Linked DNA regions of Stratiformator vulcanicus. The protein of the gene in region 1 interacts with the protein of each later gene in a pairwise test. Links are inferred from orthologs where the notes say so. Each region holds a gene or a part of one and is shown on either strand. Other genes may lie near its edges.

Region 1 (3,253 bases):
GCGGGCCAAGGTTCCGAGCCGTCGCCTTCTCTGAATTTCGAGACGAGACCGCGCTCGCGGAACTGCTGGAGCGAACCTATATCGACAGTCTCGACTGCCCGTTAATCGCCGGGCTCAGGAGCGGTCGACAGGCGATCTCAGCAATGCGTGAAACGGGCATCGTGCGAGAGGATCGCTGGTTCGTTTATCTGTGGGATGATGCCCCGGTCGGGACGTTGCTGGCGAACGATACGGCTGATGGTTGTCGCGAGATCGTGTATCTCGGAGTCGATCCCAATGCCCGTCGCCGCGGTCTCGGACATCAGATGCTCAGTGACGCGGTTGCGACGGCATCCGCGGACGGCTGCCTCAAAATCGGGACCCAGTGCGACGACTCAAACTACTCTGCAATTAGGCTTTATGGCAACCACGGCTTTTCAAGTACCGCGACGCACCATGTCTTCTTCAAGCTCAAAGCGCGCCGCAAATCTGCGGCATAGGGCATCTCTCCCACAATTTCTTCACAGAAATCTTATCAACGGTAAATAAGCGCGGACGCCGGAAAAGTTGCCCTAGCAAGAACATCGGGCGAGCGTGGCGGGAAGTCCGAACGAGCGTTGCGGAAACTGTCGCGAGAGTGTTTGACAGTCGCACCTGCCGGGGTAGGATCGTCCCCCAGCTGAGTGAGAACGGAGTCCGCCGAAGACCGAGGTGGTGCCAAGGAATTTCGGTCTGCGGACGGCTCTCTAAAATTCATAACGTTGTCCCCATGACGTCTTGATTCCCGACTTCGGTCAGGAGGACCAAGCCGCTTCGGCAGGTTGGAATTCGGGCGGTGGGGCTGCGCGCGTTTAACGGGGGTGGTTGCAAGATGCAGCCTGAGAGGTCGCGGGGTTCCGCGTCGGAAGAGAATCCGACAGTCGAGATTGAGAACACAGTCCGAGCCGCATTAGACGGCACGACTTATCGGAACTGGTTCGGCGACAAAGTGCGATTTGAACTCGAGGACGATCTCCTGATCGTTCGCGTGGGCAGTCCGTTTCTCGTTTCTTGGATGCAACGACATTTCTCGGGCGTCCTGCGTGACGCGTTGCGAGAATCGATCGGGCGCCCCGGACAGTTACGATTCAGCGTCGACGGCACACTGCGAACGGCGACGTCCCAATCGGAATCGAGTGGGGAATCGTCAGGGGCGCAGAGTCATTCTGATCGCTCTAACGGTGCCGATTTTTCGCCCGTTGATAGTCCGGCGGTCGCCGTGGCAGGAAAGATCGGACGTCGCCCGTCACCGCCGGCAAGTGACCGCAGTCGTCCGCCCCGCCGCTTCTCGGACTTCTCAGAATTCGTCGTCGGCGAATGCAACGAAGTCGCTCATCGAGCGGCCTCGCAATTGTCGGCCGACCCGTCCGGTGCGGCCTCGCCGCTCTTTATTCACGGCGGCGTGGGCGTCGGTAAGACCCATTTGCTCGAAGCGGTCTATCGCAAGGTCCGTGGCACCGCGAACAGCCTTCGGGTTGTTTACATGACCGCGGAAACGTTCGGCAATTATTTCGGCGCATCACTAAAGAAAGGGACGACGCCGGCGTTTCGGCAACGGGTTCGGACGGCCGACGTGCTGATCCTCGATGACGTCGACTTCTTCGAAGGGAAACGTGTTTTTCAGGAAGAGTTACTGCATACGTTGCAGAGTTTCGAGCAGCGTGGGATGACCGTCGTGCTGGCCGCCGATCGACATCCTCGATTGTTCACGAAGGTGAGCGACGAACTCGTCTCGCGTTTTCTGGCCGGGACGGTCGTCCGCGTGCAAAATCCCGACGTTGAAACGCGGCGGCAGATTATTGAGCGCCGCGGACTCGTCGGAGGGAAGCCGCTGCCGGTGACCGTTCGCGATTACATCGCCAACCGGTTCCGAAATAATGTTCGCGAAGTCGAAGGGGCCATGAACGTCCTGGAGACCTACGCCTCCATGACGACGCAGCCGATCTCTCTGCATTCGGCCAGACGAATTCTGACGGAACTCGAACGGGATTGCCTGCGGGTCGTGCAGGTCACCGATGTCGAACGGGCCGTCTGCGATGTGTTCAACGTTGGTACGGAAGAATTGCGGTCGAATCGCCGAACCCGGTCCATCAGTCGGCCGCGAATGCTGGCGATGTATCTGGCACGCAAACATACCGAGGCGGCCTACGCGGAAATCGGCCAGCACTTCGGCGGCCGCAATCACAGCACCGTTATCTCCGCCGAGAAAAAGGTCGGCGATTGGCTGACCGACGGAACCTCAATTCGAATGTCCGAAGGAAACCTCTCCTTCGCGGAAGTCATCGAATCGATTGAAGCCCGACTGCAGGCGTCCTGATCACTCGAAGGCACGCCACAGTTTGTCGCCGCAATGGTTTAATGCTGTGAGGGCTTAGTAGGAATAGCGTTTGGGACGTTCGGCCGGCGTCGTCCCCCGTTCGGCCGAATCCCCGGTGCGAAACAGCTCCGGTGGAGGCGAATTGTAGACCGGCGCCGCCGAACCGATGTAGTCATGCCCGGGCACCATTTGCGGCGGGCGACTGTAGACGCCGAATTGCGGTGAGTACGCCCCGTTACCCGACGGCATCTGGCGGTGGGCGTGCATTTGGTCGAGCATCGAATCTCGAGCGGCGACAGGTGCGCGATTGGTGGCATTGATCTTTTCACCGGGCCGGACCGGATAAGCCTGGCCACTTTCCGGCTGATAAGCGGCCGGTACGGCATAGCCCGCCCCTCCCACGTGAGAGCCGTAGCCCGGTTCCGATTGCATCGCATATCCCGGCTGCGGCGTCGGCTCGTCATCGATCATCGGGAACATCGTCGGGCCGGCTTCCATGCCAATGAGAGCGGCCGCATGACTCGCATAGTCGAAGCTCTGATCTCGCGGAGTAGCCATCGCCGTCCGCTGCGGAGTTGAGGCTCTACCACGATCGGTAACCGGCACGCTGTGACCGGCCTGCGCGAACCGCGACGGACTTGCCGGCTGCGGATGATTTCTGCTTCGATCGGCGTGCGGCGAGGAGCGGTCATGCTCCCTTCGAGCCTGCGGATAGTGCCGGGGTTCTTCGTGGTCGGCCCGAGAAATCGAATTCGACGGGCGATGGACGGAAGCGGACGATTCCCGGTTTTGCGGAATGTCGTTGATCGGAGGGTTCCACAACGGCAACGCATCGTGCGGGTCGACTTCGGTCCTTCGGATCGGCAGCGGGGCCGTGTCACTTGCGGCGGTCATATCACGCGTTCGTTGATATCGCGC
Region 2 (3,062 bases), 590 kb from region 1 along the record:
TCCCCTTCGGCCGATAAGAGCAGCGCATCGCGTCGGCCCGCCAAGCGAACGCCGCGTCCTCGATTCCTAGCTTCGCGATATTGGATTGAAGCAGTTCGAACGCAGCGCGATCCTTCTCAATAAAGACCGACGAGACCGCGCCGCGGCTGAGCGCCTCAAGCCCGAGCGTGCCGGTGCCCGAGAAAACGTCGAGGACACGGGCACCGTCGAAGTGGCCCAGCAGCTTGGCAAACAATCGCTCTTTGGCACGATCCGTGATCGGCCGAGTGCCTGAGCCCGATACCGCCGCGAGCGTGCGGCGTTTGAAGCGCCCCGCAATGATCCGCATTAGTTTCGGGCCTGCTCACGACGATAAGACTGAATGATCTCCGACGCCTTCGCGACGAACGGATCGTCACTCACTTCAACGGGCCCCCCTTCGGCGGGAACAGGATCAGCCCCCGATTGCGCCGCATTCGCCGCGGCGTCCTCCCTCAATTGGGCCGCCTGAGGACCGCTGACGATCGTCGTGTCGCCGATGGAGGACGCATTCGACAGTGACTCCAAGTCATCGGTTGCCAAGGCCGTCCGTGGTTCGGCCTCTTTGGCCGGCGTCCGTTCGGGCATTTGGAAAACCAAAGGGCCGACCTGTAGCAGGTCACCCGGATTCAACGGCGTATTCTCCGCGACCTTCTCGTCATTGATGCGAGTGCCGTTGCCGCTGTCGAGATCGCTCACTGAAATTTCGTCGTTGCGACAGACCAGTTTGCAGTGCTTCCGGCTCAGATCGGGAGACGGAAACCGAATCTGGCATTCTTCGCCCCGACCGATAAACACTTCGCCGTCCGGCAGTGTGAGTTTCTTGCCTTGGTGCTTACCGAATCGAATCACAAGCGCGGCCATCAGACTCTCCGGTCGATATCGACGGTTGAAATGGCAAGTCGCACCGACAGGGCATCGTGCCGTCAATGCATTCCTTGAAGTGACTTATCAGCCGGGAACAGAACTTCCCTTTGAAATCGCTGCGCAAGCGACCGGTTGATCCTTTCACCCGAATGGGTCAATCAACCGGCGAAGACGTCGCAGAATTGATCGGCTTCATCTTGGTGGCTTGGCGGTTCGGCGTCCACCGTCGAGGAATCCCGAAGCGGATCGCGCGACCTCCCCACGCGGGTCGGGAACGGCGCGACCGGCCTTTGACCACAAAAAACGCTGGAAATTCGGCGTTGCGTTCGTTGACAAAGTTTCGGGTGGAGCTTTAACTACCACCTTCCCGGCCGGATAACGACGTCCGGCACGGTCGTGCAGCCTGATTAAGGAGCTTCAGATGGCCAAGAAGACCGTCGCCAAAAAGCCGATGTCAAAGACGGAGATTTACACCACGCTTGCCGAGCGCACCGGATTCTCGAAAAAGGATATCGGCACGGTCTTCGACGAGTTGACACAACTCATTGAGGAAAACCTGAGCAAAAAAGGCCCCCGCGTGTTCAACATGCCGGGGATGATGAAAATCTACGTCCATCACAAAAAGGCCACCAAGGCCCGCATGGGACGAAACCCGCAGACCGGCGAGGAAGTCAAGATTTCCGCCAAGCCTGCGACCGACGTCATCAAAGTGCGACCCCTCAAGGGTCTCAAAGAGATGCTCTAACGGAGATTCGGGAGTCGACGACTCCGCAAAATCCGATAGCGTTTCGCGTGCGGCAAAGCGAATTGTGCTTGCCGCGGCTGTCTTTACGCAGCCGCGGCGAGATATTTTCGCATTTCCGCCACTTGACGGCCCATCATTCGCAGTTAGACTCACGGGTGTGTGGGGAGTACGTACCGACTTCCCAAAGGGTTTCGCGGGATCACGGGAGCAGTGATCCGATGTTGGTGCTGTCTCGAAAAAAAAATGAGTCTGTCGTCGTCGACGACCGGATCGTGATTACGATCGTGGAAATCCGCGGCGATAAGGTGCGACTCGGAATCGAGGCGCCGCGCGAGGTCCCCGTCCATCGAAAAGAGATTTTCGATGCGATCCAGGCCGAACGAAATGCCGAAGAACGTTCCGCCTCGTGAGATAATCGGTCAAGTTTCGATCTGTCGAAAGCCGATTCTCGCTGAGTGCTTCGCTTGACGCCGCGGCGAGTTTCTCTAATCTACGCCGTACTGACGGCCCCATCGTCTAGTCAGGTCCAGGACATCGGATTTTCAGTCCGAGAACAGGGGTTCGAATCCCCTTGGGGTCACTTTCAATTTCCCGCGCGGCCTTGTGAGCCCCGCGGGTTTTTTCTTGCCCCGTCGTTCGGAGCCAAAGAATGTCTGCGATGGTTGCTGCCGATTCGTGGCGGTCATTGTTTGAAAGCTGGCCCGAAAGCATCCCGCGTCAGGGATTGTGCGTGACGGCGTTCGGCGAGCAAATCCCGTTCGTCGATTTTCTCGTCTCAGGTGGCATCGTTTTGCTGCAACGAGACAAACCTGACACGCAGGGCGCCCGGAAAGTCATTGTCTCCTACGAAGCAGTTCAAGCCATCAAGATGGCCGACCCCGGCGAGTTGGCTCGCTATCAGGTCATGGGCTTTCAGCCGCCGATGTGACTGAGGGATGACTCAGCGGCAAATGGGGTGATCCGCTTACTTCGTGCGCGGCTTGTGCCTCCCCCAAAAAACCCGAGCGGCACTTCGGCTACGTTGTGCGCTGCTTGTAGTGCTGCAATCGTCTTACGTGACGGCCATTCGGCGGGCCAGGGCAACGGTCGGAACGATCAGCGCCGCGGTGATCCCGGCAGCGACGACATTCCCAGAAGCGGCGTAGACGGCTGCGGCATCGAGTACGATCACCGTGAGCAGCAATACGCGTACGGCCGTCTGAACATGGCGCGGGGTCGGTTCCTTCACCGCGCGACCGATCCGCATATTCAGCGAAAACGCCAGTGCGGCGTAGCAGATCAGGGCCCGAACCGGACCGACGTCGGGAAACCACTCGGCTGAGAACGCTCCGCCGAGTGCCGCGGCGAATAGCAGGATCGCCCCGTTAATGATGATCGCCGCCCCGATCAATTCGATCCGTCCACTCTGTTGCGATTCAGTCCGGGCAAACCA

Evidence for each region.
Region 2: the proteins of dnaA (region 1) and Pan189_RS18575 interact in binary tests that used the Escherichia coli proteins (3 or more experiments, as listed by UniProt). The link is inferred for Stratiformator vulcanicus from one-to-one orthologs.

Annotation. Positions count from the first base shown.
Region 1 is NZ_CP036268.1:4,063,863-4,067,115, forward strand. Bases 142-3,074 are described here. They hold dnaA (chromosomal replication initiator protein DnaA), read left to right. Parts: upstream 142-814; coding sequence 815-2,335; downstream 2,336-3,074. Other genes in these bases: Pan189_RS16175 (GNAT family N-acetyltransferase), read left to right, coding at 142-479; Pan189_RS16185 (tetratricopeptide repeat protein), read right to left, coding at 2,390-3,074. In the rest of the region: more of Pan189_RS16175, read left to right, coding at 1-141; more of Pan189_RS16185, read right to left, coding at 3,075-3,253. UniProt on the Escherichia coli protein: Plays an essential in the initiation and regulation of chromosomal replication. Binds in an ATP-dependent fashion to the origin of replication (oriC) to initiate formation of the DNA replication initiation complex once per cell cycle.
Region 2 is NZ_CP036268.1:4,656,435-4,659,496, forward strand. Bases 227-2,968 are described here. They hold Pan189_RS18575 (HU family DNA-binding protein), read left to right. Parts: upstream 227-1,306; coding sequence 1,307-1,630; downstream 1,631-2,968. Other genes in these bases: rsmD (16S rRNA (guanine(966)-N(2))-methyltransferase RsmD), read right to left, coding at 227-328; Pan189_RS18570 (FHA domain-containing protein), read right to left, coding at 328-882; csrA (carbon storage regulator CsrA), read left to right, coding at 1,849-2,040; Pan189_RS18590 (hypothetical protein), read left to right, coding at 2,280-2,558; Pan189_RS18595 (UbiA family prenyltransferase), read right to left, coding at 2,682-2,968. Also shown: more of rsmD, read right to left, coding at 1-226; more of Pan189_RS18595, read right to left, coding at 2,969-3,062.